One region of the Aquamicrobium ahrensii genome, then DNA from elsewhere that is predicted to be linked to it. Evidence: riboswitches for the same ligand, from Rfam matches in the RefSeq annotation. Region 1 holds a riboswitch; each other region holds the start of a gene.
The links. Region 1 has a riboswitch for cobalamin ahead of ABID44_RS03690 (aromatic ring-hydroxylating oxygenase subunit alpha). Riboswitches for the same ligand answer to the same signal wherever they lie in the genome.
Positions count from the first base shown of each region.

Region 2: linked by a shared signal. The riboswitch ahead of ABID44_RS13185 (TonB-dependent receptor plug domain-containing protein) and the one ahead of ABID44_RS03690 (aromatic ring-hydroxylating oxygenase subunit alpha) in region 1 are both predicted to bind cobalamin.
Region 3: linked by a shared signal. The riboswitch ahead of ABID44_RS05150 (DUF1636 family protein) and the one ahead of ABID44_RS03690 (aromatic ring-hydroxylating oxygenase subunit alpha) in region 1 are both predicted to bind cobalamin.
Region 4: linked by a shared signal. The riboswitch ahead of ABID44_RS13875 (TonB-dependent receptor) and the one ahead of ABID44_RS03690 (aromatic ring-hydroxylating oxygenase subunit alpha) in region 1 are both predicted to bind cobalamin.

Region 1 is NZ_JBEPMN010000002.1:163,944-171,589, forward strand. It holds gene metE (5-methyltetrahydropteroyltriglutamate--homocysteine S-methyltransferase) at 1-2,289, shown strand, start outside; gene ABID44_RS03680 (hypothetical protein) at 2,334-2,603, opposite strand; gene ABID44_RS03685 (FAD-binding oxidoreductase) at 2,606-3,709, opposite strand; gene ABID44_RS03690 (aromatic ring-hydroxylating oxygenase subunit alpha) at 3,729-4,976, opposite strand; cobalamin riboswitch at 5,094-5,311, opposite strand; gene ABID44_RS03695 (ribonucleotide-diphosphate reductase subunit beta) at 5,417-6,538, opposite strand; gene ABID44_RS03700 (ribonucleoside-diphosphate reductase subunit alpha) at 6,700-7,646, opposite strand, start outside.
Region 2 is NZ_JBEPMN010000010.1:62,663-70,308, reverse strand. It holds gene ABID44_RS13215 (amino acid ABC transporter ATP-binding/permease protein) at 1-763, opposite strand, end outside; gene cydD (thiol reductant ABC exporter subunit CydD) at 760-2,481, opposite strand; gene ABID44_RS13205 (GbsR/MarR family transcriptional regulator) at 2,559-3,131, opposite strand; gene ABID44_RS13200 (tyrosine-protein phosphatase) at 3,265-3,792, opposite strand; gene ABID44_RS13195 (5-(carboxyamino)imidazole ribonucleotide synthase) at 3,892-4,977, opposite strand; gene purE (5-(carboxyamino)imidazole ribonucleotide mutase) at 4,974-5,471, opposite strand; cobalamin riboswitch at 5,597-5,794, shown strand; gene ABID44_RS13185 (TonB-dependent receptor plug domain-containing protein) at 5,960-7,646, shown strand, end outside.
Region 3 is NZ_JBEPMN010000003.1:23,348-30,993, forward strand. It holds gene ABID44_RS05120 (NADH-quinone oxidoreductase subunit E) at 1-272, opposite strand, end outside; gene ABID44_RS05125 (NADH-quinone oxidoreductase subunit D) at 272-1,462, opposite strand; gene ABID44_RS05130 (NADH-quinone oxidoreductase subunit C) at 1,463-2,065, opposite strand; gene ABID44_RS05135 (NuoB/complex I 20 kDa subunit family protein) at 2,071-2,652, opposite strand; gene ABID44_RS05140 (NADH-quinone oxidoreductase subunit A) at 2,643-3,008, opposite strand; gene ABID44_RS05145 (winged helix-turn-helix domain-containing protein) at 3,323-4,525, shown strand; cobalamin riboswitch at 4,554-4,753, shown strand; gene ABID44_RS05150 (DUF1636 family protein) at 4,791-5,210, shown strand; gene cobW (cobalamin biosynthesis protein CobW) at 5,207-6,244, shown strand; gene cobN (cobaltochelatase subunit CobN) at 6,292-7,646, shown strand, end outside.
Region 4 is NZ_JBEPMN010000011.1:89,607-97,252, reverse strand. It holds gene ABID44_RS13880 (ABC transporter ATP-binding protein/permease) at 1-1,547, opposite strand, end outside; gene ABID44_RS13875 (TonB-dependent receptor) at 1,689-4,019, opposite strand; cobalamin riboswitch at 4,122-4,316, opposite strand; gene ABID44_RS13870 (asparaginase) at 4,725-5,744, opposite strand; gene ABID44_RS13865 (polysaccharide deacetylase family protein) at 5,815-6,705, opposite strand; gene ABID44_RS13860 (amidohydrolase family protein) at 6,715-7,646, opposite strand, start outside.

The sequences.
Region 1 (7,646 bases):
CCGCGTATCGGCCGCCGTCGCGAACTCAAGTTCGCTCTCGAAAACTACTGGGCTGGCAAGGATACCGCCGAATCGCTGCTTGAAACGGCAAAGCGCCTGCGCGCCGAAAACTGGCGCCAGCAACGCGACAAGGGGGTGACGCGCATCCCCTCGAACGATTTCTCGCTCTACGACCATGTGCTCGACACGGCCGTCATGATCGGGGCGATCCCTCAGCGCTACGGCTGGACGGGCGGCGAGGTGCCGCTCGACACCTATTTCGCCATGGCGCGGGGCAGCCAGGGCGATGCGGGTTGCGGCCATCCGGGCCATGTCCACAGCACCTCTGCGCTGGAAATGACCAAGTGGTTCGACACCAACTATCACTACATGGTGCCGGAACTTGCGCCCGAACAGCAGTTCGTGCTTGCCACCGCCAAGCCTGTCGACCATTTCCTTGAAGCGAAGGAACTGGGCATCCACACCCGCCCGGTCATCCTCGGGCCTGTCACGTTCCTCCGGCTCGCCAAATCGCGCGGCGAGGAGTTCGACCTGTTGTCGCTGCTGCCCAAGCTGCTGCCGGTCTATTCGGAACTGCTCGGCCGTCTGTACAAGGCCGGCGCCGACTGGGTGCAGATCGACGAGCCGTGCCTTGTCCTCGATCTCGATGACGGTGAGCGTGCCGCGCTGGAAACGGCTTATCGCCATTTCTCCGAGGAGGTGCCAGCGCTCGGCATCATGCTCGCCACCTATTTCGGCGCGCTCGGTGACAATCTGGACCTCGCCCTGTCGCTGCCGGTCTCGGGCCTGCATATCGATCTGGTGCGCGCGCCGGAGCAGCTTGAGCAGGTGGCACGGCTGGCGCCGAAGAATCTGGTGCTGTCGCTCGGGCTGATCGATGGTCGTAACGTCTGGCGTGCCGACCTCACCGCCGCACTCGATTACCTGAAGCCGCTGGTCTGCGGCTGGCCGCTCGACCGCATCGAGATCGCCCCGTCCTGCTCGCTTCTGCATGTGCCGGTCGATCTGGAGCTGGAGACCGCGCTCGATGCGGAACTGAAGTCGTGGCTCGCCTTCGCCACGCAAAAGCTCGATGAGCTCGTGCTTCTGGGTCGGGCATTGTCCGGGGGGCGCGGCGAGGTTGCCGAAGCGCTTCAGGCCAGCGCCGATGCCATCGCCTCGCGCCGCAAATCGCTCCGCGTCCACGATCCGCTGGTCGAGGGCAGGCTGGCCGCTGTGGATGACGCCATGGCACGCCGCAAGAGCGCCTTTGCCGAACGACGCCGCAAGCAGGGCGAGAAGCTGAACCTGCCGAGCTTCCCCACCACCACCATCGGTTCCTTCCCCCAGACGGCCGAGGTGCGCAAGGCCCGCTCCGCCCATGCGAAGGGCGAACTCAGCTTTGCCGATTACGAAGCCTTCCTGCGCAAGCAGACCGAGGCCGCCATTCGCTGGCAGGAGGAAATCGGGCTCGACGTGCTGGTTCACGGCGAGTTCGAGCGCAACGACATGGTGCAGTATTTCGGCGAGCACCTTTCGGGCTTCGCCTTCACGCAGGCCGGCTGGGTGCAGAGCTACGGCTCGCGCTACGTGCGCCCTCCGATCATCTTCGGTGATGTCTCGCGGCCCAACCCGATGACCGTGCGCTGGTGGCAATATGCGCAGTCGCTGACCGACAGGCCGGTCAAGGGCATGCTCACCGGTCCGGTGACGATCCTCAACTGGTCCTTCGTGCGCAACGACATCCCGCGTTCGGAAACCTGCCGCCAGATCGCGCTCGCCATTCGCGACGAGGTGGTCGATCTGGAAAAGGCGGGCGCGGTCATGATCCAGATCGATGAGGCGGCCCTGCGCGAAGGCTTGCCGCTGCGCAAGGCGGACTGGAAGGCCTATCTCGACTGGGCGGTCGGCGGCTTCCGGCTGGCGTCTTCGGGCGTGGGGGATTCGACCCAGATACACACCCATATGTGCTATTCGGAGTTCAACGACATCATCGACGCCATCGCCGCGATGGATGCCGACGTCATCTCCATCGAGACCTCGCGCTCGCGCATGGAACTGCTCGATGCGTTCAGCAACTACAAATATCCGAACGAGATCGGGCCGGGCGTCTACGACATCCATTCGCCGCGCGTGCCGCATACCGGCGAGATGACCGACCTCATCAAGCTGGCCCGCAAGCGGCTGGCCGACAGCCAGATCTGGATCAATCCCGATTGCGGCCTCAAGACCCGCAAATGGGAAGAGGTCAGGCCGGCTCTGGTCAACATGGTGGCGGCCGCCCGCGAATTGCGGGCGCTGGCCGGTTGATCGCCTTGCCTGTCGCCGATTTGCGGCGGCAGGCAACCTGTGGGTCAAAGGCTGGCGGAAGGCTTCGGCCAGTTTCCCTTGCCGGCTACGGCGACCAGCAGCGCGCGCAGGCAGCGCACGTCCGGATGCAGCGTCGGGCGGCTGTCGATCAGTTCGATCTGGCGGCGCGCCTCGTCTTCGAGGCAGGCATGCGGCGGCACCGACATCAGCCAGTCGACGAACACTTCTTCGGGCGGCGGCAGCGGCGAGATTTTCGCCGCCGTTTGCCGGTCGAGTGGTTGTGGGAGGGCGACGGCCGCCTCGTCTTTTTCCATGGTCAGGCTTCGATCTCGAGGTCGCAGAGGGGTTTGGAGCAGCAGGCGAGGATGAAGCCGTCGGCGATCTCGTCGTCGAGTATGCCGCCATTGTGGTTCATCTCGACCTCGCCGGACAGTTTCTTCACCTTGCAGGTGCCGCACAGACCGAACTCGCAGGCCGCCGAAATCCGCACGCCGCTGGCGCGCGCCGCCTGAAGAACGGTCTGGCCGGGAAGGCATTCGCCCTCCACATCGGAAAGGCTGAAGCGCACCGGCACGGTTGCGGCGGGCGCCGTGCCCGCGTCCGCATTGGCGGGCAGTTCGGGGAAGGCGGCGGGCGCGGGCTCGACCGGCGGCGCGCCGAAGCTTTCCTGATGGTAGAACGCCATATCGAAGCCGGCGGCCTGCAACATCTCGCGCACCGCCCGCATGAACGGTTCGGGGCCGCAGCAAAACACTTCGCGCTCGCGGAAGTCGGGCGACAGAAGCGGCAGGCGCACGGCGTCGATGCGGCCCATATGGCCGAACCAGCTTTCGCGCGACGAGCGTTCCTCGATCAGGAACGACAGCGAAAGGCCGGGCATGCGCGAGCCCAGCAACTCAAGCTCCTTGCGGAAGATGATTTCTTCCGGCCGCCTCGCGCAGTTGACGAAGGACACGTCCGTGCCCGGCGCGCAGTCGTTCAGCCAGCGCAGCATCGACATCACCGGCGTGATGCCGGAGCCGGCCGAGATGAACAGATATTTGGCGGCCGGATGGTTGTGGTGGGTGAATTCGCCGCCCGGCCCGAACGCTTTCAGCCGCGCGCCGACACCCAGATTGTCGAACATCCAGCGGGCGCCCACGCTGCCCGGCTGCGCCTTCACCGTCACCGCGATGGAGAAGGGGCGCGATGGCGACGACGACAGCGTGTAGGTGCGCATGAGCGGCCCGTCGTCCACGGGCAATTCGAGCGTTATGAACTGGCCCGGCTTGTAGCGGAACCATGTCTGCGCATCGGACCGGAAGGTGAAGGTCTTCACCTCCGGCGTCTCGTCCGCGATGCCGATCACCTCCAGAACCTGAAGGCGATCGTTCCACGGGGCCATCTCGTCCAGATGGCGGTAGAGCCCGGGATCGGTCATGGCGTTCATCGGCTTCTCCTCAGGCGACGTTCTTCAGCCTGGGCTTTTCACCCTCGCAAAGCCGTGGCTCCATGAAGTGCGCATACCATTCCACGAACTGGATCACGCCCCCTTCATGCAGTTCCGAATAGGGGCCGGGCTCATAGGCCGGCGAGCGGATGCCGAAGGCGTTCTCCTCCACAATGCGGCGGTCCTGATCATTGGTCTCCGTCCACACATGGATGAGTTCCTCCAGATCGTAGTCGACGCCTTCGACCGCATCCTTGTGGACCAGCCATTTGGTGGTGACGGCGGTCTCTTCAGGGCCAAGCGGGATGACGCGGAAGGTCACGGCATGGTCGATCAGCACATGGTTCCATGTGGCGGGGTAGTGATAGAGCATCAGCGTGCCGATACGATCGGCGCTGACCTGATCGGAAAGATTGCGCTTCACCGAGGGCTTGCCGGTCATGGTGTAGCTCACCGCGTCGCGCAGCAGCGGCGCGCGGGTGGCGCGGAACTGTCCGGCCTCGTCGATGCGGAAGCGCGCTGGCAGGCCCGCCGCCTCGCATTTTTCCCAGTGCTCCACCATCTCCGGATCGCTCTCGGCACCATTGACGCCGGTGACGCTGGGCGCTTCCGGGAAGGTCTTGCACAGTTCCGGATGGTTGCCCGCGCAGTGGTAGCATTCGCGGTTGTTCTCCCACACCAGCTTCCAGTTGGCCTTCTCGACGATGGTCGATTCATAGGCGATCTTCGCCTCGGAAAGCTTGTGCGGTGCGAAATAGGGCTCCATCAGCATGCGGAACGGCTCGAAATCGGCCGGCTCGTCCGCAAGGCAGATGAAAATGTAGCCAGCGACGCTCTCGCAGGCGATGGGCTTGAGCGAATGGGCGGACGGGTCGAAATCCTCGGCCATCTGGCGGGCGAAGAGCAGCCTGCCGTCGAGGTCGTAGGTCCACTGGTGATAGGGGCAGACCAGCCGCGCAGAGGTGCCTTTCGGCGTCGTGCATACGCGGCTTCCGCGGTGGCGGCAGGAATTGTGGAAGGCTCTGATCCTGCCTTCGCGGTCGCGCACGATCACGATCGGGTAGGAGCCGACCTGCACGGTGAAGAAGCTTCCCGGCTTCGCCACCTCGCAATCATGGCCGATGAAGAGCCAGTCCCGATACCAGATCAGCTCCATGTCGAGCCTGAAGAAATCGGGATCGGTGTAGAAGGGCTGCTCCAGCGACCAGCCGTGCCTGCGGGCGCGGATCAGCGTGAGCATTTCGTTACGGGCGTCCATGTCCTGTCCTCGCTAAAGGACTGAACTTGGTGGTGATTTGGGGAAGGAACGGCAACCGCCGACGCCGGCGGCCGGGTCGTACGCCATTCGCTCCTTGACCGCCCACCGCGATCAGTCGAGACCAACGTGCTCAAGGCTGGTTTCCGGGCTCCGGAGCGTCCCGTAAAGGACCGCCTCGACACCTTCCCGGGGGCATCTCCCCAGTGGTTCACCGTCGAGGTTTGCGCTCCGCCACCGTTGCGGGGGCAGCGCCGGACTTCCTCTTGCGAGGGCGCCGGCTTCCCAATTCTCCCTTCCGCACGAGGCGGTCGGGCACCTTAAGCATATTGATGTGAACACCATTCGCGGTGGCGAGGAGCATGAGAAAGCGACATCGCCCCGGCGCAAAGACGACAGGCGATGCCGTGACGCGTGAACCTGCCGTCCCACGGCGATCCAGGTCAGTCCCAGGCCAGCGCGCCGCCGTTCTGGTACTCGATGACGCGGGTCTCGAAGAAGTTCTTTTCCTTCTTCAGATCCATGGTTTCGCTCATCCATGGGAACGGGTTTTCGGTCTCGGCGAAGACCGGCGCGAGGCCGAGCTGGGCGCAGCGGCGGTTGGCGATGAAGTGCATGTATTGCTCGCACAGCGCCGCGTTGAGGCCGAGGAATCCACGCGGCATCGTATCGCGGCCATAGGCGGCTTCCAGTTCGGCTGCGTCGAGGATCATGCCGCGCACCTCGTCCTGGAACGCCTTGGTCCACAGGTGCGGGTTTTCCAGCTTGATCTGGTTGATGACGTCGACGCCGAAATTCAGGTGAATCGATTCGTCGCGCAGGATGTACTGGTACTGTTCGGCGATGCCGACCATCTTGTTGCGGCGGCCGAGCGACAGGATCTGCGCGAAGCCGGTGTAGAACCACATGCCCTCGAAGATGACGTAGAAGGCGACAAGGTCGCGCAGGAAGGATTGATCGGCATCCGGCGTGCCGGTCTTGAAGTCGGGATTGTCGAGGTTCTGCGTGTGCTTCAGCGCCCATTCGGCTTTGTCGGTGATCGACGGCACCTCGCGGTACATGTTGAACAGCTCGCCTTCATCGAGGGCGAGGCTTTCCACGATGTACTGGAAAGTGTGGGTATGGATCGCCTCCTCGAAAGCCTGACGCAGCAGATATTGCCGGCATTCGGGATTGGTCAGATGGCGGTAGATGGCGAGCACGATATTGTTCGCCACCAGCGATTCGGAAGCCGCGAAGAAACCGAGATTGCGCTTGAGCATGCGCCGCTCGTCTTCCGTCAGCCCATCCTTCGACTTCCACAGCGCGATGTCGGCCTGCATCGACACCTCGGTCGGCATCCAGTGATTGTTGCAGCCGGAGAGGTACTTTTCCCATGCCCAGCGATACTTCAGCGGCAAGAGCTGGTTCACGTCGGCACGGGCGTTGATCATGCGCTTTTCATCGACGGTCACGCGCGCGGCGCCCCGCTCGATTTCGCCAAGGCCGGTGGCGTCGCCGGCAGGCGCATCCTTGCCCGGAAGCGGGATTGAAGGGTTGTTTTTGGGTTCGGACCAGTCGAGCATCTCATTCTCCGGTTAGGCTTGGCGCACCCATCCCTGACGCTTCAGGCATCGGCCGGAGGCCGGTCGGGATCGCATGAATGGTGATGGCGCAGGATGGGGCGATGTCTCCCCATCCCGGCCTGTCAGCTTTGCCCTCCCCGGCGGGGAGGGCGGGTGCCTGCTTACTGGCAGGCTTCGCAGTCGGGGTCGTCGATGGCGCAGGCCTTGCCCCATGCCGCACTTGGGTCGACCATGATCGGCGTGGCAGCTTCCGCTGCCGACACGCTTGCCGGCGAAACGGCGTTGAGCTTGCCGTCGGTGCCCTTGAGCGTCGACTTCTCGACATGGGTGGCCGAGCGCGAGCGCAGGTAATAGGTCGTCTTCAGGCCCTTGCGCCATGCAAGCCGGTAAAGCTCGTCCAGCTTCTTGCCGCTCGGATTGGCGATGTAGAGGTTGAGCGACTGCGCCTGATCGATCCATTTCTGGCGGCGCGAGGCGGCGTCGATCAGCCAGGAGGAGTCGATTTCGAAGGCGGTGGCGTAGAGGGCCTTGAGATCGTCCGGGATGCGGTCGATCTGGCCGACGGAGCCGTCGAAATACTTCATGTCCGAAACCATCACCTCGTCCCACAGCCCGCGGGCTTTCAGGTCATGGACGAGCGCGGCGTTCACCACGGTGAAGTCGCCCGACATGTTCGATTTGACGAACAGGTTCTGATAGGCCGGCTCGATCGACTGCGCCACGCCGCAGATGTTGGAGATGGTCGCCGTCGGCGCGATCGCCATGGTGTTGGAATTGCGCATGCCGGTGGTCTTCACCCGCTTGCGCAGGCTGTCCCAGTCGAGCGTGAAGCCCTGGTCCATTTCAACGCCCGCGCGCGCCTCCTCCAGCAGGCGGATGGAATCGAGCGGCAAAATGCCCTTCGACCACAGCGAACCCTCGAAGCTCGGATAGCGGCCGCGCTCGGCGGCGAGTTCCACCGACGCTGAAATGGCGTGATAGCTGATCGCCTCCATCGAACGATCGGCGAACTCGATAGCCGCCTCGGAGGCATAAGGGATGCGCAGCGCCTGCAGCGCGTCCTGGAAGCCCATCAGGCCGAGGCCGACCGGGCGGTGGCGCAGGTTCG
Region 2 (7,646 bases), on a different contig from region 1:
AACCGGTGTTGGTTTCGATGCTGTTCAGCGCGTCGTCCGCATCGGCAAGGCGCGCATCGGCGTCGGATACGGCCATCGTCTGCGCCGCCAGCCTGTTCGCCATCACCAGATCGGCCTGTCCCCGCATGAGGTCGATGGTGCGCGAACGCAGCACCTCCAGCGCATGGGCCCGACGCCGCGCCGGCTTGCGCGCGCTGGCGGCGGCGACCGCCGGAATGGCGAGGCCGGACAGCATCAGAACCAGCCCGATTCCGACACCAAGAACAGGCGCGACGAGGCCCAGCGCGGCGGCCGTCACCAGCGCCGAACCGAGCGCAGCCGCGAGCGGCACGGCGACCCGCAGATAGAGTGAATCCAGCGCATCTATATCGATGGTGAGCCGGAACAGGAGCCGCGCCGGACGGGCCGCGAGGCTGCGCGCTTCTTCGTCGGCGGCGAGGCCACGGAACACCCGCTCGCGCAGCCGCGCCAGCACGGTGAGCGTCGCATCGTGCGTGACCAGCCGCTCGCCATAGCGTGAAAATGTCCGCGCCAGCGCCAGAAAGCGAATGCCGGCGGCGGGTGCGAAGACATCGAAGACCATTGCCGTGGCCACTGAAGCCCCCGCAATCGCCGTGGCCGTTATGAACCAGCCGGACAGCCCAAGCAGGGCGACGCCAGCCAGCGCGGTGCAAAGCCCGAGCAGCGCGCCGGCGGCAAGCATCAGCCGGTTGTCCGCCCAGAACAGTGTCATGACGGCGCGAAGATGATGCAGGGAACTCATGCCGGCCACCCGCCGGCGTTCCGGTCGTCCAGCATCACAACACGGTCCATGCGCGCAGCCAAAACAGGATCGTGGGTGGCGACAATCAGCGTGCGCCCATTGGCGACTTCAAGCAACATGTCGGTGATCTCGTCGGCGCTCGCACGGTCGAGATGGGCGGTGGGCTCGTCGGCGAGCACCAGCCCCGCCCCTTCCGCCGCCGCAGCGCGCGCGACGGCGAGGCGGAGCACCTCGCCGCCGGAAAGGCCCACGCCGCTTTCTCCCAGCACCATCCGGCGGCGTTGACGCGCTACCTCGTCAAGCCGCGCCGCATCGAGCGCGGCTTCGACCGCGCCGGCGGTCATCGCACGCCCGAGCGTGACATTGCCGGCAAGCGTGCCCGGAAAAACATGCGGCGTCTGGCCGAGCCACGCCATGCCTGCCCGCAGCCGCGCCGCCGTTTCGGGCTGCAACGTCTCGCCGCCGATACGGATCGTGCCCGCCTCCGGCATCGCCAGTCCGGCGATGAGCGCGAGCAGGGTGGATTTGCCGCCGCCGCTCGCCGCCATGACGGCAACACGCTCGCCCGGCTCAATATGCAGGGACAGGCCATCGAACACCTTTCGGTCCTTTGCAGCATGGCCGCTTCCGGCATGGCGGAAATGCAGGTCGTCGATGAGCACGCCGGAGGCCCTCCGGCCTCCGGGTTTCGCCATCGGGGCTTCACGCGCGGCGACGATCGGCTCGCCGGCCGTCGTCACTTTTTCAAGGGCTTCCAAAGCTGCGACGCCGGCCGCACGGTCGTGCCAGACCGCGGAAAGCTCGCGCATCGGCTCGAAGAAAGCCGGCGCGAGCATGAGGATGAACACGCCCTGCGCGAGCGACAGCCTGCCGCCCCATGCGCCGAACTCGAGCTGGCCTAGGAAATGGAAGCCGACATAGACCGCGACCATGGCGACGCCCAGCGCCGAGAACAGCTCCAGAACCGCCGAGGACAGGAAGGCGATGCGCAGCACCGCCATGGTGCGGCGGCGCAACAGATCCGCTTCATCGCGCAGGCGCAGCGCCGTGCGGTCGACCGCGTCAAAACTGCGGATGGTGGCGAGCCCGCGCAGCCGGTCGAGCAGGAAGGCGTTCATGTCGCCCATCTTGGCAAGCTGGCGTTCGCTCGCCTCCTTCGCCCGCCAGCCGATGAGCGCCATGAAGACCGGGATCAGCGGCAAGGCGATCAGCATGATCAGCGCCGCCACCCAGGACAGCGGAAAAACGCAGGCGAATATGGCGAGCGGCACGATCACCGCCCGCCAGCGCAAGGGCTGGAAGCGCGACACATAGGGCGTCACCGCCTCAGCCTGCTCGGCCATGGCGCTCGCCACGAAACCGGATGACGGGCGCGACGTATCGAGCGGGGAACGGGTCGCCAGCGCCGAAACGGCTTTTTCCCGCAGCCGCGAAAGCTCGTGGCGCGCAGCCCGGAAAGCGAGCCGCGAGCCGGCCCGGTCCATGGCCGCCCGCAGCACTCCGAGCAGGAAAACGCCAACCGCCGGCCAGATCACGGCGCCAGCGCCGGCCCCGGCTGCAATGTCGCCGATGGCGGCGGCCAACAGCGCCGCCTGCCCGATCCAGATCAGCGACGCCGCAGTCAGCAGCGCAATGGGCAGCCTGCCGGGCGAGACGGAAGAGCCGGACGGTGGCCGGCGCTTCCTTTTGCCCGTGTCCGCTTTGGGGCCCGTGTCCAGCTTCGGGATCGTCAGGGTTTCGGAGCCAACCGGCCTGCGCAGCGCCGGCTGCCGGGCAATCGCCGTGTCGAGCGCGCTCACGGTTGGCCGTCCCCCCTGCGTTTTCGGCCAAGCGATACGATGCGATCCTTCGCATCGAGCAGCCTCGTCACTTTGGAGCCGAGGCTGAGCAGTGTCGCCAGCCGTTCCGTATCGAGTCGTTTGACGTCATCGTACCAGTTTGTGAGCTGTTCGATGAGTCCGTTCATCTCCATAAGCCTGGACTGGGCATAACGTTCCTCCTCGCTGCCTGGCTGCTGCATGAGGAGTTCGCGCAGAACCGACAGGGTCGGATCGACCTCGCGCTTCTTGCGCTCTTCGGCCAGCGTGCGCAGGATCTGCCAGATGTCGTCCGGCGCAATGAAGAAATCACGCCGGTCGCCGGGGATATGGCGCAGGATGACGAGGTTCCATGCCTGAAGCTCGCGCAGCCCCATGGAGACGTTGGAACGCGAAATGCCCAGCCCCTCGACGATCTGGTCGGCGCACAGCGGCTCCGGCGAGACATAGAGCAGGGCATAGATCTGGCCGACCGTGCGGTTGATTCCCCAGCGGCTGCCCATTTCGCCGAAATGCAGCACGAAGGACTGGATGAGAGGCGGGAGATTCATGACGGACCGTAATTTCAGAAATTTCTGAAAATTCAGTACGTCTCGTCACGAGCGAAGTCACTTGGGCACCATGTCGCACCGGTACGCGTACGGACAGCAACCGTTCGGAACAGCAGGTGTTTCCCCACCGGTTTCAGAAGCCGAGGGTTTCCTCGAAACGGTCCCAGGAGCGGTACATCTCGTATCGGCCGATACCCTTGACCGGCACATGGCCATAATAGGGAGAAAGCTGGATTTCCGCCGCCATCTCGCCCTGCCCGGCGACGGCGGCGGTGTAGATCGCGGAGGCAAGCCCGGTGCGATTGGCGCCATGGTCGCAATGCACAAGCAACGGCTTGGGAACCGCCCGCATCAGCCGGGCCAGTTCAGCCGCCTTCTCCACCGGCAGGCGGCGGGCCGAAGACATCGGAAAATCGATGATCTTTATGCCACGCCGTTCCGCTTCGGCGCGCGCGGCCAATGCCTCGTCATCGGGTTTCTCGTCGCGCAGATTGACGATTGCGCGAATACCGTAACGCTCCGAATAGGCGGCGATATCACGATAATCCGGCTGGGCTGAGCGATAGAACTCTCCGGGAATCACTTCGTGGAAATTACCGATAAGCTGCTGCACGCCCATATGGGCGCCCATCAGCGCCGGCGCGCCGAGCAACAAAGCCATGATCATCCGAAGACGTCGCAATACGGGCTCCTTGGTTCCTTGCAGGCTGTTCCTTGACATCTCTTTGCGACAGGAAAAAGAAGAAAGCCCCAAACGCGGTCAGTCGTGCGATATGCGGCCGGTCAGGCGGGTGAAATGCCCCATTTTGCGGCCAGGACGCGATTCCGCCTTGCCATAAAGATGCACCATGACATCGGGCTCGGCCACGAGCCCCGGCAAGCGGGCCACATCGTCCCCGATCAGGTTCTCCATCACGCAATTGCTGTGGCGGCGCGTGTCGCCCAGCGCAAGCCCGGCGACGGCCCTGATATGCTGTTCGAACTGCGAGACCACGCAGGCGGCCTCCGTCCAGTGGCCGGAATTGTGCACGCGCGGCGCAATTTCGTTGACCAGCAGCGAACCGTCGTCGAGAACGAAGAACTCGACACCGATGACGCCGACATAGCCAAGCGCGTCGAGGATCGAAGCGGCGGCGGCGCGCGCCATATCCACCGTCGTCGCCGAAATCGCCGCCGGCGTCGTGGAAGTGTGCAATATGCCGTCGCGATGCACGTTCTCGGCAGGCGTATAGGTCACGACCTCGCCATCGGCGCCACGCGCGCCGATCACCGATATTTCACGCGCGAAGGAGATCAGGCCCTCAAGGATCAGCGGCGTCGATCCCATCGCCTCGAACACGCCGGCATAGCTGCCGCTTTCCATGTTGCGGAAGACGCGCTGGCCCTTGCCGTCATAGCCCATGCGGCGCGTCTTCAGGACGCCGTTTCCCCCGAAGGCCTGCAAGGCGGAGGCGAGACCTGCATCGCTGTCGACGGCCAGAAACGGCGCGGTGTCGATGCCGATGCCGTTGAGGAACTGTTTCTCGATCAGCCGGTCCTGCGACACCTCCAGCGCACGCGGCGGCGGCAGCACCGGCACGCGGACGGCGAGCGCCTCTGCCGCTTCCACCGGCACGTTCTCGAATTCATAGGTGACGACAGCGCTGATCGAGGCGAGTTCCGCCAGCGCGGCCGGATCGTCATAGGCGGCGACGATCTGCCGGTTGGCCACCTGCGCGGCCGGACAATCGGCCTGCGGTTCGAGAATGGCGATGCGATAGCCGAGGCGCGCGGCGGCCATGGCCAGCATGCGGCCAAGCTGGCCGCCGCCGACGATGCCGATGGTCGATCCGGGAGCCAGCATCAGCCTTCATCCTTCGGTTCGAGGGCGACCTTGTCCGTCTGCGCCGCTCGCCAGGCCTCAAGCCGCCCGGCAAGTTCCGCATCGGTAAGCGCCAGCACGGCGGCCGCGATAAGCGCGGCGTTGATTGCGCCCGCCTTGCCGATGGCGAGCGTTCCGACCGGAACGCCGGCCGGCATCTGCACGATCGACAAAAGCGAGTCCTGCCCCGACAGCGCTTTCGATTCCACCGGCACGCCGAACACCGGCAAGGAGGTCATCGCCGCCGCCATGCCCGGCAGATGGGCTGCCCCGCCGGCGCCGGCGACCACCACCTTGTAACCGGCGGCCTTCGCGCCGGTGGCGAAATCGTAGAGACGCTGCGGCGTGCGGTGGGCCGAAACGATCAGGCTTTTGTGGGAGACGCCAAGCTCGGCCAGCGTATCGGCGGCGTGGCGCATGGTCGTCCAGTCGGACTGGCTGCCCATGATGATGGCGACATCGGCTTGTCGGTCGGTCAAGGCCCTGCTCCCGTCAGCAAAGCGGCGACGTAGCGGAATTTTCGCGCCCCCGCAAGGACGCACCGCGCCGCAATCGGACCACAGGGCAGCGCAGCCGGAATTGACAGCCCTGACCGCCAGTGCTTAGCGTCGCAGGTGGAATCGGTTCCGAGTACGGATGAAAAGGGAACACGGTCAGCCGATCGATCGGCCAAGCCGCGACTGCCCCCGCAACTGTAACCGCCGAGCCTCCCCCGATGAGCCACTGGATCGCAACGGTCCGGGAAGGCGGCGGGAGGCGACGAAGCGGAAGTCAGGAGACCTGCCGGTTCTGGTCACCCATGCCGGGTCACGGGGTGTGATCAGGCGCGGCGCTCCGTTGCGGTGACACCACAGAGTGTTGCCGCGTGCCTCACGGCTGCCGGGTGGAACCGATCCCCCTGCCCTGCCGGTCCGCGGTTGAAATGGAAACCGCCGGCGAAGACCGTCCGGCATTCGGGGGCAAGACCATGAGAAAGAAAATTCTGGCGGCAGGCGTATGCTCGCTGGCGCTGACCGGCACCGGCTGGGCGCAGCAGTCGACAGATTTCGACGACAACGTCATTCAACTTGACACGATCGTGGTGACCACGCCGCTGCGGCGCGCGTCGTCGCTGGAGCGCTCGACCTCGTCGGTCGCCGTGATCGACGAGGAGGACATCAGGAAATCGCCGGCGATCGACCTTCTCTCGCTGCTGAAGACGCAGCCGGGCATCACCGCGACTTCGAATGGCGGTCTGGGCGCCGACGCCAGCCTGTCGCTGCGCGGAACCAGCGCGGCCCAGACGCTCATACTGGTCAACGGCGTGCGGGCGGCATCCGCCACGGCTGGCACCCTCAACCTTTCCAGCATCCCGCTCGATTCCATCGAGCGCATCGAGATCGCCAAAGGCGGCCACTCGGCCCAGTATGGCGCCGACTCCATCGGCGGCATCATCAACATCATCACCAAGCAGGGCGGCTCCTGCCCTGAGGGCACAAACGCCTGCGGCAGCGTGACGGCCGGTGTCATGCATCCTTGGGGCGGCACGTTGTCCGGCAATGTCGGCGGCAGCACGCAAGACGGCCTGAGTTATTCCTTCGGCGCCAGCATTCTCGGCACGCAAGGCTACGACTACCGCCTCTCGCCCGGCCACGACCCCGACAAGGACGGCTTCACCAGAGGCTCGGTCAACTTCTCCTTGTCGAAGGAAACGGCGCTCGGCGCGATTTACACCGATGGCCTCTATACGCGTGGACGCAACGAATACGACGACGATCCGTACGGGAACATCTCCCACACGGATAATTTCTCCGGCCGCCTCGGCGCACGGCTGGACCACTCGGAGAGCTGGACCTCGAATATCGAGCTGTCGACGGCCCTCGACTACTCTGCCCTTTCGCAGGATAGTGTCCGCGGCGACGACTTCGACACGCTTCGCTACGGCCTGCTTGCGACGACGCAGAAACAGTTTGATCTCGGCGCAACGCATCACGTCGTCCAGGGCGGCATCGAAGCCTATCGCGACTCGGTGAAGAACAGCGCCGTTTCCGGAAGCCCATATGACGAGTCGAAACGGGACCTTGTCGCGGTATTCGGCCAGTATTCGTTCGAATATGAACGCCTCACCGTCGATACCGGCCTTCGCCATGACGACAACGAGCAATTCGGCGACGTCACCACATACAATGCCGGGGCGAGCTACGAGCTGACCGACAATCTGGTTACGCGCGCTTCCTACGCCACGGGTTTCCGGGCCCCGACCTTCAACGATCTCTACTACCCCTTCAGCGGCAATCCGGACCTCAATCCGGAGGAATCGCGCTCCTACGAAATCGGCCTGAACTGGCGGCTGACCGATAGCACGACGCTCGACATGGCGCTGTATCGCAACGACATAGACGACATGATCGCATGGGCGCCGATCGACCCGAGCGATCCCGACGGTTTGTGGCAACCTTCCAACATCAACCGCGCGCGCATCACCGGCTTCGAGGCCAGCCTGGAGCATCGCTTCGACCCGCAATGGAGCGTACGGGCGATGGTGGACATACGTGAGCCCCTGAACAGGAGCCCCGGCACGCACGGCAAATACATCGCCTATGGGGAGCGTTTTCGTGGCAGCACCGGCTTCACCTATACCCCGACGCAAGACCTCAGCCTGTCGGCCGACCTGC
Region 3 (7,646 bases), on a different contig from region 1:
CCGACCGGCTTGAGCTGGAACTGGGTGTAGAATGTCGCGACCTCGAGGCCTCGGATATAGGGCATGCCCAGCATGTCGCAGATCGACTCGATCGCGGCTTTCGTCACCCAGCCATCCTGCTCCTGCGCGAGCATGAGCAGCGGAATGATCGCCGATTGCTGACGGCCTTCCGGATATTTTGCGATCCAGTTCTGCGCGGCCGAAGCGAACTCCGCGTTGAAGGAGAATACAGCCGGCTGGACGCTGGCATCTGCGAGACGGCGAACGGACATTAGCGGTCGACCTCACCAAAGACGATGTCGAGGGAGCCGAGGATGGCTGAAACGTCTGCCAGCATGTACCCCTTGCACAGGAAATCCATGGCCTGGAGATGGGCAAAACCCGGCGCGCGCAACTTGCAGCGATACGGCTTGTTGGTTCCGTCCGACACCAGATAGACGCCGAATTCGCCCTTCGGCGCCTCGACGGCTGCATAGACCTCGCCGGCCGACACCTTGTAGCCCTCGGTATAGAGCTTGAAGTGGTGGATCAGCGCTTCCATCGAGCGCTTCATCTCGCCACGCTTCGGCGGCACAACCTTGCCGTCGAGATTGGAGACCGGGCCGGCGCTTTCCTTGCCGAGCAGAAGATCCACGCACTGGCGCATGATCCTTGCCGACTGGCGCATCTCTTCCATGCGGAGGAGATAACGGTCGAAATTGTCACCGTTCTTGCCGATCGGAATGTCGAAATCCAGTTCGGAATAGCATTCGTAAGGCTGCGACTTGCGCAGATCCCACGCCGCGCCCGAACCGCGCACCATCACTCCCGAGAAACCCCACGCCCAGGCGTCTTCGAGCGACACCACGCCGATATCGACGTTGCGCTGCTTGAAGATTCGATTGGGCGTCAGCAGGGCGTCGAGGTCATCGATGGTCTTGAGGAAGGGATCGATCCACGCGCCGATATCCTCGATCAGCTGCTGCGGCAGGTCCTGATGCACGCCGCCCGGCCGGAAATAGGCCGCATGCATGCGCGAACCGGAAGCCCGCTCATAGAAGACCATCAGCTTCTCACGCTCGACGAACCCCCACAGCGGCGGGGTCAGCGCGCCCACGTCCATGGCCTGCGTCGTCACATTGAGGACGTGCGACATGATGCGGCCGATTTCGGAATAAAGCACGCGAATGATCTGCCCGCGCCTCGGCACCTCGATGCCGAGCAGGCGCTCCACCGCCAGGGCAAAGGCATGCTCCTGATTCATCGGCGAACAATAGTCGAGCCGGTCAAGATAGGGCACGGCCTGAAGATAGGTCTTGGCCTCCATCAGCTTCTCGGTGCCGCGGTGCAGCAGACCGATATGCGGATCGACGCGATCGACCACCTCGCCGTCGAGTTCCAGCACGAGACGCAGCACGCCGTGCGCGGCCGGATGCTGCGGGCCGAAGTTGATGTTGAAATTGCGGACGGAGGTTTCAGCCATTTACTGCTTCACCTTTTCATCGCCGGGCAGCACATAGTCCGTGCCTTCCCACGGCGAGAGGAAGTCGAAATTACGGAATTCCTGCTTCAGCTCGACAGGCTCGTAAACGACGCGCTTGGCCTCGTCATCGTAACGCACCTCGACGAAACCGGTGAGCGGGAAGTCCTTGCGCAACGGATGCCCCTCGAAACCGTAATCGGTCAGGATGCGGCGCAGATCCGGATGACCGGAGAAGAGCACACCATAGAGATCGTAGGTCTCGCGCTCGAACCAGTCGGCGCCCGGCCATATGCCGGTCACGGACGGAACGACGGTCTCCTCGCCGGCATGAACCTTGAGACGCAGGCGCAGGTTCTTCGTCGGCGACAGCAGGTGATACACCACGTCGAAACGGTCGAACCGCGCCGGGTAATCCGCTCCGCAAACATCGATCATCGACACGAACCGGCACTTCGCGTCGTCGCGCACGAAGCGTGCCAGCTTGACGATGTCGGCAGGCGCAACCGTAATCGTCAGTTCGCCAAAGGCCAGTTCGCCAGACAGGATTTCGACGCCGCCATTCGCTTCGATATGGGCGGCCAGTTCGCTGAGCGCTTCACTCATTCTTGTCACCGCTCGATGGTGCCGGTGCGCCGGATCTTCTTCTGCAGCAGAAGAAGGCCGTACATAAGCGCTTCGGCGCTTGGCGGACAGCCGGGCACATAGATATCGACGGGCACGATGCGGTCGCAGCCGCGCACCACCGAATAGGAATAGTGATAATAACCGCCGCCATTGGCGCACGATCCCATGGAGATCACATAGCGGGGCTCCGGCATCTGGTCGTAGACCTTGCGCAGCGCCGGGGCCATCTTGTTGGTCAGCGTGCCGGCCACGATCATGACGTCCGACTGGCGAGGCGAGGCGCGCGGCGCAATGCCGAAGCGCTCGCTGTCATAACGCGGCATCGCCGAGTGGATCATTTCGACGGCGCAGCAGGCCAGACCGAACGTCATGTACATGAGCGAGCCGGTGCGCGCCCAGGTGATCAGCGCCTCGGTCGAGGTGACGAGAAATCCCTTGTCGGCCAGCTCGTCATTGATGCCGATGAAGAAAGGATCGTCCGACCCGACCGGCTTGCCGGTGCGCGGATCGAGAACGCCCTTTGGCTGCGGCGCGACAAGCGTGCCGGAATTGCCGATCAATCCCATTCCAGCGCCCCTTTCTTCCACTCATATATGAAGCCGATGGTGAGAACACCAAGGAACACCATCATCGACCAGAAACCGAGCATGCCGATGTCGCCGAACGAAATGGCCCACGGGAACAGGAAAGCCACCTCAAGATCGAAGATGATGAACAGGATCGACACCAGATAGAAGCGGATGTCGAACTTCATGCGCGCATCGTCGAACGAGTTGAAGCCGCACTCATAGGCGGACAGCTTCTCGGGGTCGGGATCACGATAGGCGACCAGGAACGGAGCCACGATGAGTGCCAGCCCGATTACCAGCGCCACGCCGATGAATATGACGATCGGCAGATACGAACTCAACAATTCGTTCATGCTGCAACTTTCCGTTGGCGGCGGATCCGCCTGAAACTAGCGCAGCCGGCCCTGTTACGGAAGCGTGACAGATTTGCCCGGAACCATTTGGTCCCCTGCTGCAACGCGGCGAGGGTTAGCGCAGCCGGATTGCCGAAGCAAGTCAAACCTTGACCAAAACGCTGCACTGCACACTATCTGCGACAAAACTGATCATCTTTGATTTCCTTCACTTTTTACTCCACTTTTAGTCCTGACAGCATCCACGAGCCTCGGCTGCTAGATTGCTGGAATCGGGCTGCCGTAAACCATGACTTGAGATAGGTTTGGATTGCATGAAGGAAACCCTCTCCCCGGCTCTGGCGCGCCGTATCGCCCTGTCCGCGCAGGGCTTCGGCGGAGGGCGCGCAAAGGCTGCGTTGGATCGCCGGCGCCTTTCCCGCACGCTGTCGCGCATCGGTCTGCTGCAGATCGACTCGGTCAGCGCGGTGGTGCGCGCGCACTACATGCCGCTTTATTCCCGGCTCGGCCCCTACCCTCTCTCTCTTCTGGATGAAGCCACCCGTCCGGGGGCCAGACGCCTGCTTTTCGAGTACTGGGCGCATGAGGCATCGTTCCTGCCGCTGGAGACATATCCGCTGCTGCGCTGGCGCATGGAAAAAGCAGCGCGCGGCGAGGAGATGTATCGCACATTGGCCAGATTCGGCCGGGAGCGCTCGGATTTCGTCGAAGAGATTTTCCGCGAAGTGGAAACGCACGGGCCGCTGGCCGCATCCGACATGGAAGGCCACAAGGGCTCGGGCGGCTGGTGGGGCTGGAGCGACGCCAAGGCGGCCTTCGAATGGCTGTTCTGGGCCGGAAGGGTCACAACGGCCTGCCGACGCGGCTTCGAACGCGTCTATGACCTGCCCGAACGGGTGCTGCCGCGTTCCATACTCGACACGCCGGTTCCAGCTACAGCCGACGCCCAGCGCGAACTGCTGCGCATCTCCGCCCGCGCCCATGGCATCGCCACCGCCGCATGTCTGCGCGATTATTTCCGGCTCTCCGCCACTGAAGCGGCCCCCCGCATTGCCGAGCTTGTCGAGGAAGGCGAGTTGATTCCCGTCGCCATCAAGGGCTGGTCACGGCAGGCTTACCTGCACCGCGACGCGCGCCGGCCGCGCAGGGTCGAAGCCCGCGCCCTGCTGGCGCCTTTCGATCCACTGGTGTTCGAGCGGGATCGTACGGAAAACCTGTTCGGCTTCCGCTACCGTATCGAAATCTACACGCCGGCCGCCAAGCGACGATATGGCTACTATGTCCTGCCCTTTCTGCTCGGCGACAGGATCGTCGCGCGCGTCGATCTCAGGGCCGACCGCGGGGCGGGCGTGCTGCGCGTCCATGCCGCATACGCCGAACAGGGGGCACCGGCCGAAACCGCTGAAGCTCTTCTCGCCGAACTGGAGCAGTTTCGCGACTGGCTGAATCTCGACCGGATCGAGATTATCCCCGCCGGGAATCTCGGCCCGGCGCTGGCGGACATGCTCGTGTCGTAGCCGCAAGTTGACAGCCGGACCCGCCCAAGCCTAAATCCGCCCAGACGGTCTCCCTTTCCCAAGGAGGGGAGCTAAGAGGGAATGCGGTGAGGTGACCCCGAACCCGCAGCTGTCCCCGCAACTGTAAGCGACGAGCCTCAGCCGACAGCCACTGGGTGCGGACCCGGGAAGGCGGCGACAGGGCGACGACCCGCGAGCCAGGAGACCTGCCGTCTGCAAGGAACGAGCCGAAAGCCTGGCGGGTGTCCCGGGCAAGGAGCAGATATTGGATTCAGGCCCGCCCACTCAGACGGAACCAGCCGCCAGCGCCACAGGAGCCGGCACGACCATCATCGTGTGCATCTCCTGCCGCGACGCCACCGGCTCGGATGCGCATCCGCGCGCCGGTGAAAAGTTGGCGGAGGATGCGCGCCGGGCCGCCGCCGGCCTGCCGGTCGAGGTGCGCACGGCAGAATGCCTCGGCAACTGCAAGCGCAGGTTAAGCGCCTCGATCCTGTCGGAAGGCGCATGGAGCTACGTGTTCGGCGATCTCACCGAAGATTGCGGGGCCGATCTGGTCGCCGGTGCCAGCCTGCTGGCCGACGCCGATGACGGCAAGATTCCATGGCGCGGTCGTCCCGATTCGCTCAAGCGCGGCCTCGTTGCGCGCATCCCTCCCCTCACTCTCCTCAAGGACAGATCATGACCGCAAACGCCACCCGTGTGCCCTGCACCGTCGTCACCGGCTTCCTCGGCGCCGGCAAGACCACGCTGATCCGCAACCTGCTGGAGAACAGCAACGGCAAACGCCTCGCGCTCATCGTCAACGAATTCGGCGACGTCGGCGTCGATGGCGAGATATTGAAAGGCTGCGGCATCGATAGCTGCCCGGAAGAAAACATCGTGGAACTGGCCAATGGCTGCATCTGCTGCACCGTGGCCGACGATTTCGTGCCGGCGCTCGACCAGATCCTGTCTCGCACGCCCAGGGTCGATCACATCCTGATCGAAACCTCCGGCCTCGCCCTGCCGAAACCGCTGGTGCAGGCTTTCCAGTGGCCGACGGTGAAAAGCCGCGTCACCGTCGACGGCGTGGTCGCCGTGGTGGATGGCCCCGCACTTGCCGAGGGCAAGGTCGCCTCCGACATGGACGCGCTCGCCGCCCAGCGCGCCGGGGACGAATCGCTCGACCATGACGACCCGATCGAGGAGGTGTTCGAGGATCAGGTGGCCTGCGCCGACCTCATCATCCTGTCCAAGAGCGATCTGCTGGACGAAGCCGCCGCCGCCCGCGCCCGCAAGATCGTGGACGCCCATATCACCCCAGCCGTGAAGGTCGTTCCCTCCGAACATGGCAAGGTCGATCCGTCGATCCTGCTCGGCCTCGGCCTCGCTGTCGAGGACGACATAGAAAACCGCAAGTCGCATCATGACGGCGCGGGCGATCATGAGCACGACGACTTCGACACCTTCGTCATCGACGTTCCCGCGGTGACCGACCCCGAGGAGCTGGCGCGCCGTATCGCCGCCGCCGCCGAGCAGGAGGATGTGCTGCGCGTCAAGGGCTTCGTCGAGGTTTCGGGAAAACCGATGCGTCTGCTGGTTCAGGCTGTCGGACCGCGCGTCAATCATTATTATGATCGCGCCTGGGCAACCGGGGATGACCGACGCTCGCGGCTGGTGGTGATCGGCCTCAAGGGTCTCGACCGTCCGGCCATCGAGACCATACTCGCAGGCTGAACAAGGCAAAGGACGCCACTCATCAGGCCATTCATCAGGATTGAACGATGCACATCCTGACCACCAGTTCCGCCTCGCTCGACGACGTCATCGAGCCGGTCGACCTGCGCCAGACACCGGGCGACGTGGTGGCCCTGTCCTTCACGGACAGCGATCTTGCGGCGCTGGCCTCGGCATGGAAAGCAGAAGCGGACCGCCTGCCCTCCATGCGGCTGGCGGCCCTGCGCGACCTGCGCCATCCCATGTCGGTCGACCTGTGGGTGGACAGCGTCGCGAGCCACGCAAAAGTCATTCTGGTGCGGCTTCTGGGCGGCTACGACTGGTGGCGCTACGGCTGCGACCAGCTTGCCGCCACCGCCCGCGCCGGGGGCGTCAAGCTGGCCCTGCTGCCCGGAGAATGCCGCGAGGAGGACGAGCGGCTGATGCAGGCCTCCACCCTGCCGCGCGAGGAGCTCGCCCTGCTGCTCGGCTATTTCCGCGAGGGCGGGCCGGCCAACATGCAGGCGCTGGTGCGCCGGCTGGCCATGCTTGCAGGCCATGAGGCCGAATCCGCAGCGCCCGAACCCGTGCCGAGGGCCGGCTTTTACGAACCCGGATCAGGCGTCGTCGAAACGCCGCGCATCGGTGGGGAAGCGCCCGTCGTGCCGGTTCTTTTCTACCGTTCGATGCTTCTGGCGAACGACATCGCCCCCATCGATGCGCTGACAGTCGAATTGCGCCGCACCGGCGTCGTGGCGGTTCCTGTCTTCGTCTCCAGCCTGAAGGACGCGACCTCCCTCGCCTTCGTCGAGCAGGCAGTCGCGGCTCTTCGGCCGGCCGCCATCATCACCGCCACGGCCTTCGCCTCCGGCGCTGAAGCGGGTGCGGAAACGCTGTTCGACCGCACCGGCGTTCCGGTTTTTCAGGTGGTCGTCGCGACGACGAAGCGTGAGGCATGGGAAGGCGGCCAGCGCGGCCTCGCGCCCGCCGACCTCGCCATGCATGCCGTGCTGCCTGAACTTGACGGGCGCGTCATGGCCGGCGTCATCTCCCTGAAGGCGGAGACGGATGCCGACCCGGCGCTCGGTCTGCGCGCCTATGTGAACCAGCCGGCGCCCGACCGCATCGCGCAGGTGGCGCGGCGGCTTTGCGCTTTCCTGCGGCTGCGGGCCACGCCGCCGGCAAAGCGGCGCATCGTCATCCTCCTCCCCGACTATCCGAGCGCGCCCGGCCGCACCGGCTATGCTGTAGGGCTCGATGTGCCGAACAGCGTGCTCGCCATGCTGCACGACCTGAAGAGCGCCGGCTATGCAGTTGACCGGATTCCGCAATCGCCGCGCGCCCTGCTCGACTTGCTCGACGCTGAAGGCCACAACTTCACCGTAGACGATTACCGCTCCCGGTTCGCCGAGTTGCCGGGTGA
Region 4 (7,646 bases), on a different contig from region 1:
GGCTTGTGCAGGAAGAGACGAGCCAGAATCAGCCGCTGCAATTCCCCTCCGGACAGAGTGGTCAGATCTTCAGGGCGCATGGCGCGGATGATGTCGGGCTCCAGACCAACGTCGTGCAACGCGGCGTCAATGTCCTGCCTGCTGAAGTCGGAGACGGGACGGGGATAGCAGGCGGCCTCCACGGCATCGCCCAGCGGCAGATATGGGTGTTGGGGAAGCACGAAAAAGCCGTCTTGCGGAATCAGGACATGGCCTTGGCCATGACGCCACAAGCCGGCCAGTGCCTTGCCGAGCGTCGTTTTTCCGATCCCAGAAGGTCCGCTCAACCAAAGCGTCTCACCCTGACCAAGATGGAGCCCCGGCAACGAGAGAAAGGGTTTTGTGGCGGGCGTCGCCAATACCAGCCTGTCTGCACGAACCGTTCCATTGGACGATGGTTCAACAGAAATGCAGGGTTCCCCCTGTGGTGCGGGCGCATCCAGAAATTCGATCAGGCCGCCCAGACGCTTCGCGGCGGCTGCCAGTTCCGAGAGCGGGCGATAAGAGAAGATGAACCATGATAGCGTGGTCACCACCTTCGCAAAGGCGGAGCTGATCTGCATCATCCCGCCAAATGTGAGCGCCCCGGCGAAATAGGCGGGCATTGCAAGGAAAGTTGGAATGCGCAGGGCTGTGTAATAGTAGGGATAGGTGAAAGAACTCAACCTCAGCTCCTGCCCGATAAGCCGTCGCCAGTTGTCGATGATCCTGTCAAAACGGGTATCCAATTCACGACGCTCGGCCGCAGCGCCGGAGAGTTGCGCAATCTGATCCGCATTCCGGCGTATGTGAACCAGACCGAAACGATAATCGGCCTCGCGCTGCTGCTGCTTGAAGTACAGTTCCTTAAGCGGCCGCCCGAGAAAATGAGTGATTGCGATTGCAAGAAAGACATAGGCGAAGGCAAGCCAGACCATGTAGCGCGGGAGCGACCAGTCGATGCCGAGCGCCCCAAGGTCGAGGGCAAAGCTGGAAAGCGACCATAACACGCTGGCATAGGAAATCAGTCCTACCGTGCGCGTGACGATGTCGAGGGAGAGCGGAATGAAGCCGGAAGCGGTGGTGCTGTCGGCAACATTTCCGGAAAGGAAGATTCGGCTATCCTCCGCGATGCGCTGATCCGGATTGTCCAGCAGGCTGGCTTCGGTGAATTCCTGCGTGCGGTGATAGCGACCGTCATCCAGCCATTTGTCGAGCAGGCGCGCGGTTAGCGCTTCGCGCCATCTGATCTCCAGCATCTTGCGAAAATAGATCGAGCAGAGGTTTCTTGCCGCCTCCACAGCTACGATGACCGCGAAAACCCAGGTCTGATGCAACGCCGCTGCCGCATTCATTTGCTGGAGCGCATCGTAGAAGTCCCTGGTCCAGTCAATGACGCGCAGCGCCACCGCAACGGATCCCAGCTCCAGCACGAGCACCAGACCATAAAGCAGAAGCGTCGCCCTGCCGCCCCGGCCGCTGGTGCACAGTTTCAGTATCCGCAATACATGACGGATTATCTCAATCATCGGCGACTTCCGCTTTCGGCACAGTCATCAGGCAGCCAGGCATGCAAACCGCCACAAAGGACGGCTTGGCTCCCGCTCCATCTCATTGTTCCCGCTGCATTTCCGGGCGCAAAACCGTTTCACGCTTTCGATGGAAATGCTCTAGAAGCGCACTGTCGCGCCCAGCTTGAAGGTGCGACCCGGCGCAATCTGGGCTTCCAGCGGCCTTGCCCCCGCCGTCGCCGCGCTGGCGGGAACCACATCATATCCGTAGAGGCTGTTTCTGAAGTAACGTGTATCGAACATGTTCTGGATACCCGCGTTCAGTTCCAGATTGCTCCGCGGGTTCCAGTTCACATAGGCGTCGAACACGGCATAAGCCCCCGGCAGGAAGGCGTTCGGGCTGGAACGACGGGTCACCGCCGCACCGAAAATACCTGACACCTCTGCTTCCAGATTCCAGTCGGCCATGAAGTGACGCAGGCCGAGCGTCGCCGTCAGCGGCGCCGCCCCGTCAAAGGGTGTCCTGTTCGCCCCCGCCACTTTCTGTATGCCATATTGATAGGAGATCGCGGCCGATGCCCACCAGTCGGTGTGGAACTCGTATTCGCCTGCGAACTCGATGCCCCACAGCTTCACATCCTCGACATTGTCGTAGGTCCATACATTGGGCCGCGTCGGGTCAAGGTTCATAGGTCCGCGGATGAAGTCCTGATAATCGGCATAGAATATGCCGGCGCTGAAGCTTCCGCGGTCGAGCAGGCCTCTGATGCCCAGTTCGTAGTTCTTGACCGATTCCGGTTTCAGATGGGGGTTTGGCAGAACGATGCCCCCAATGAACGGATCGTTGGCCGACACGAACATCTGCTGTGAAGTGGGCATTTTGAAGCCTTCGCCATAGGAGGCGTAGACTGAGTAACTATCATCCAGTTCGTAGATCAGTCCGAGCTTTTTGATAAGTCTGGTGTTGCTTGTCACCTCAGGTTCGTTGCCTGGAAGCGGATTGTACTCCGTGTCGGCGGTAGGATCGATTCTATAGGTCGCAAAGCGCAGGCCGGGGGTGATTTTCAGCCGCCCATCCAGCAGTTCCATCTCGTCCTGGACATAGAAATCCGCTCGACGGGTCTTCACCTCGGGGAAATTGTAGCCCTGATTGGTCTGGATGGTCGTAGCGTCAGTGTCGGATCGATGGACGATGTTATAGCCGTCATAGGAGGAATCAGTCAGGTCCCCGTCGAAGCCGTAGATCAGCTTGTGCGAAACACCGCCTGTCTCGAAGCGACTGGTCAGCTGCAAATCCGCCTCAAGAAATGCTTCGCCATAGTTGCGCACAGGCGTGTAGGTGTCGGTGCGCGTGGCGAAGATGCGGGTCTGAGTGCCGGACGTGTCGCGCTTTTGCGGCGAATAGGACAGCTGCCACTTGATTTCGTCGACCAACGGAGTGTTCAGCGTCCATTTGTGCTCCAGCGCAAGGCGCACGCGTTGCATGTCGAGTTCACGCGGATAGCTGGCGCTTGAATAACCGCTGGAAGCAGCAAAAGCGTCCCACACCTGATCGACTTCGGTGTGACGCTTGAAGAATTCTCCCGTTAGTCGGAATTCGTGGTCCTCGGGGGTCCAGATGAGCTTGCCGAGCGCATTCCAGGCGTAGGTATCGGCATCGAACAGTTTGTCGCAGCCGAAATAACTCGGGCGCGGACATCCCCAGATGCCACCATCAGCGCGGGCATTTCTCAGGCGTGGTTCATGTGCCGAAAGGTGACCGAAACTCGCCAGCATCTGGAAGTCGCCCTGCTCGGCAGCTGCTGTGAACTGCTTGCGGAAGCTGCCGTCAAAACTGTCATAGGCGCTCTTGATTTCGCCTGCCCAGGGCTTTTCGCCGCCCGCCAGAAGATCCCGCGGATCACGCGTGCGAAATGAAACGACGCCGCCCAGCGCATCTGCGCCCCAAAGCACGGAAGATGGCCCTCGAACGATCTCCACCGCTTGCATATTGAAGGGGTCGACAAAATCGCGGCTGCCATAAATTGTCTGTTCCTGCACCCGCGCGCCGTCAACCAGTATCTGGACGCGGTTACCTCCCACGCCCCGAATGCTGAAGGCGCCGAGCTGGCCATAGGGGTTGTTGAGCGAGGTTTCGCGGTCGACGCTCAGGCCTGGTAGGTAGCGCACCATATCCTCGATGTCGCGAACCGCCCTTCTGTCGAGCTGCTCGCCGGTGAGCACCGTTACGTTCTGTGCGACATTGAACAGTTCATGCGGGCCGCGCTGGGCGGTGACGGTGATGCGCTCCAGAAGAATGGCTTCCTCCGGCGTCAGCAGGGGAGATTGCGGTTTTTCAATATCCTCCGTGCTCTGTTCGGTTCTGGCTTGGCCGAAAGCATGATCCGGCCCTCCAGCGGCGATGATCGCCGCCCCAAGCCCGAGCAGGGCGCCGAAGCTTCGTCCGTACCGGACGACGCGGTTTGCAGTGAAATATGTGAAGACAGCCATTGCTCCCCCTCTCTTTTTACAACGGGGGCTTGCAAGACTAGCGCCGCATCAGGCGGTTTTCGCGCCCAAATGCTGCACATTCCAGTGGTACACCCCGCCCACCGAACTTCCACGGTCAGGCAGGTCTCCTGGCTCACGGGTCGTTGCGCACCGTCTGTCTTCCCGGCAAAGCCAGTGACAATAAGTGACGGCGCACTCTCCGCTTACAGTTGCGGGGCAGCTCCGGCTTTCCACCGGATTCCCTCTTAGCTTTCGCTACCGGACGTAGACGAAAGAACCATAACCGCACCCTCGATAGCACGGACTGTCCACAAGTCAATTACCGCCAGGCCCTTTGCATAAGCCATGGCTCGACTCCGAGGATGCCCACCAATCGGGAGCTTGGCTGCACGTAAGGGGAGGGCTCTTTGAAGGTCGGATCGCCTGCTCACAGGCCGGCCGGACACCTCACATTGCTCGCCTTCCGAATGGGCCGAAACAGGCCCCTGCTGCGGGGGCGGACCCGCCAAAGCAGGTGGCTCGAAACCTGCGATCACCCGCAATATGGTCGTCTTGCCGCAACCAGACGCCTCAGGCAGGGAAGATGAAGGAGCCGGACGGAAAATCCAGGCTCCCTTCGTCGAGGGCGACATGACAGTACGATTGCGGGAGCAACTCGCAAAACCGACATGCACGCAGAACCCGGTTTCGCCTGCTGCAGGGATTTCAAATGGCTGCGCTTGGCGCACAACTGGAGGCATAGCCGGAAAAGGCGGTGGCGAGATCTGATCCCTGAACACCCGTTCCGAGGAGGAGCGACAGCAGCAGCCGCGCTTTGAGGCTTCCGATGTCGCCGCCGTGAATGAGCCCGCGAGACAGGAGGTCGATTTCCGAACCGCCGAAATTGTAGGTGGCCCTGAATACCGGACCGGCGGCCACCCGCGTGCTGAGCACGACCGGAATTTTTTGCGCCAGTTCCGCCAGTGGGTCCACCAACACATCGGGAACGTGCCCCGCGCCCATGGCCTCCACCACGAGGCCGGCATAGCCGAGGTCCGGCAGCTGGCGCAGCGCGCGGCCGTCATCTCCGAGGCAGGCTGTCACCAGCGCCACCGGCATGCCCGGCTGCGCCAGGCCCCCGGCGATCGGAGCCTTTCTCGCCGGGCGCATGTGAAGGTGCACCCGCCCCTCGACGACGTGGCCAATCGGGCCGCTCCCCATGGATTCAAATGCTGAAGGCAGGAAGGTGCTGACCTTCTGCACCCGGCGCGCGGCGTGAATTGCGTCGTTGAGAACGACCACCGTTCCAAGGCCTGCGGCCTGCGGGTCTGCTGCAACTATGGTCGCCGCCAGCAGGTTCGCAGGTCCGTCCGCCCCCGGCGCTTCCGCGCCGCGCATCGCCCCCACCACAACCACCGGCCGTTCGCTTTGCACCAGCAGGTCAAGCACAAACGCCGTTTCCTCGATCGTGTCCGTGCCCTGAACGACAATGGCCCCGGCGAACCCGTCCTGAGCAAGTCGGGTGCCGATGAGTTCAGCCACATCGCGCAGATTGGGCAGCGTCAGGGATGCGCCCGGCAAGCGAAACGGAGACACGGCCTCGATATCGGCCAGCGCTTTGAGGGCGGGCACCGCGGCGACGAGATCCGCACCCGTCAGCGTCGGGGAAATCCCGCTTCCCGCGGTCGCCGACGTCATGGTGATCGTGCCACCCAGCGAGACAAGCAATACACGCGGCAAGCTCATGCCAATCTCCTTCTGGCGCGGTCCTCGCCGCGCCGGTTTCACTTTTCGGTCCGATGCCTCGCGATTCCGCTCAGCCGATCTGGCCGCGATACCAGTCGAGGATTTCGGCGCCGGTCCACATCACCACATCGTCCCTGGACAGAATATAGTCGTACAGCATCTCCAGATATTTGATGCGATGCGGTGCGCCCGTCAGATAGGGATGGATCGATATCGCCATGACGCGCGGGATCTGCGCTCCTTCCTGATAGAGCCGGTCGAACTGGTCCTTGCCGCGGCGGTAGATTTCGTCAGACGGCGACTGCTGGATCGCCGTCATCACGACATCGTTGATCTCAACAGTGTAGGGCACCGAGACGATGTTTCCGACGCGCGTGCGCAACGACACCGGCTGATCGTCCAGAACCCAGTCCGCCACATATTCGATGCCGGCTTCTGCAAGGAGATCGAGCGTTTCGTCCGTTTCCGTCAAGCCGGGGCTTTCCCAGCCGCGCGGCGGCCGCCCGGTGAAGTCGCGGATCGCCTCGATGGTCGCGCTGATCGCGGCTTTCTGGTCTTCGAGGCGATGCATCGGTTGCTGGACGAAGCCATGCCCCATGAAATCCCAGCCTGCGTCGAGCGCCGCCTGGCACACCTGGGGGTAAAGCTCGCAAACGGTTCCGTTGACCGCAAAACTTGCCTTGAGTTTCCGCGCGGTCAGGACTTCATGGAACCGCCAGAACCCGACACGCATGCCATATTCATGCCAGGCCCAGTTGGGGACGTCAGGCAGCAAGGGCTGGCCCATCGGCGGCGGCAGCACAGTTCGCGGCATCGGCCCTGTCGGCCGCCAGTTTTCCGCATTGACAATCGTCCAGACCGCGACCCGCGCATTACCGGGCAGGGAAAGCGGCTTGCGGTCGGTGATCGGGGAATAGTCGAGCCTTTGCCTCAACGTCGACCCTGTGGCCTCGTTCGTCATGATCGTCTCCTACTCTCCCAGCAACGCCAGCGCCGTGCCGGCGCAGATACGTCGACGCTGGGCGTCGGTCAGCCCCGGCGCCGCGCTGATCGTATTCAGCGGCTCCTCATCGCCCATGTCGAAAGGGGCGTCCGTGCCGAGAAACACCTTGTCGGCTCCGACCAGTTCGGCGAGAAACGAAATCGACCGGGGCTCGAACAGCACGGTGTCGAAGTAAAACCGGCGCATGAGTTCCAGCGGAGATGTCGAGGAGACCGCATTGGTTTCGCTGCGCATCCGATGTCCGCGCACCAGGCGGCCGATCTGATAGGGAACGAAGCCGCCGCCATGCGCCAGCCCCAGCTTCAGCTCCGGAAGGTCGTCCAGGGTTCCGCTGAACATCAGGTCCGCCACCATAAGGGCGGTTTCCAGCGGATTGCCTATGAGGTTGGTGAGGTAATAGTCCTCCAGCCCTGATTTGTTGCCGATGTAGTAGGGATGGGTCATCACGAACACCTCCAGTTCCTGCGCGCGGCGCAGGACGGGGCGGAAGCGGGGATCGCTGAGTTTCGCGCCTTCGATGCGGGTGCCGATCTCCACCGCGCGGAACCCATGCACAGCGACGATGCGCTCAAGTTCCGCAACCGCGGCATCGGGGTGCTGCATCGGCAGGATGCCCATGCCACGCAACCGGTCCGGCCGCTGCGCAACCATCTCCGCGACGCCGTCGTTGACGAGCCTCGTCACGTCGGTTGCCAGTTGCTCGTCGCTCCAATACGTGAATGTCGGCGGGGCCGGAGACAGGACGGATATGTCCAGCCCCTTGCGATCCATGGCGGCGATCTTGGCGGACACATCGGTGAATTCGGCAAACAGAGGATAGACGTATCCCTGTGCGTGTACGACCTTGCGCTCAGCGCCGGCGCCGTCGATATGCGCCATCAGGGGCAGGGTCCCGGTGG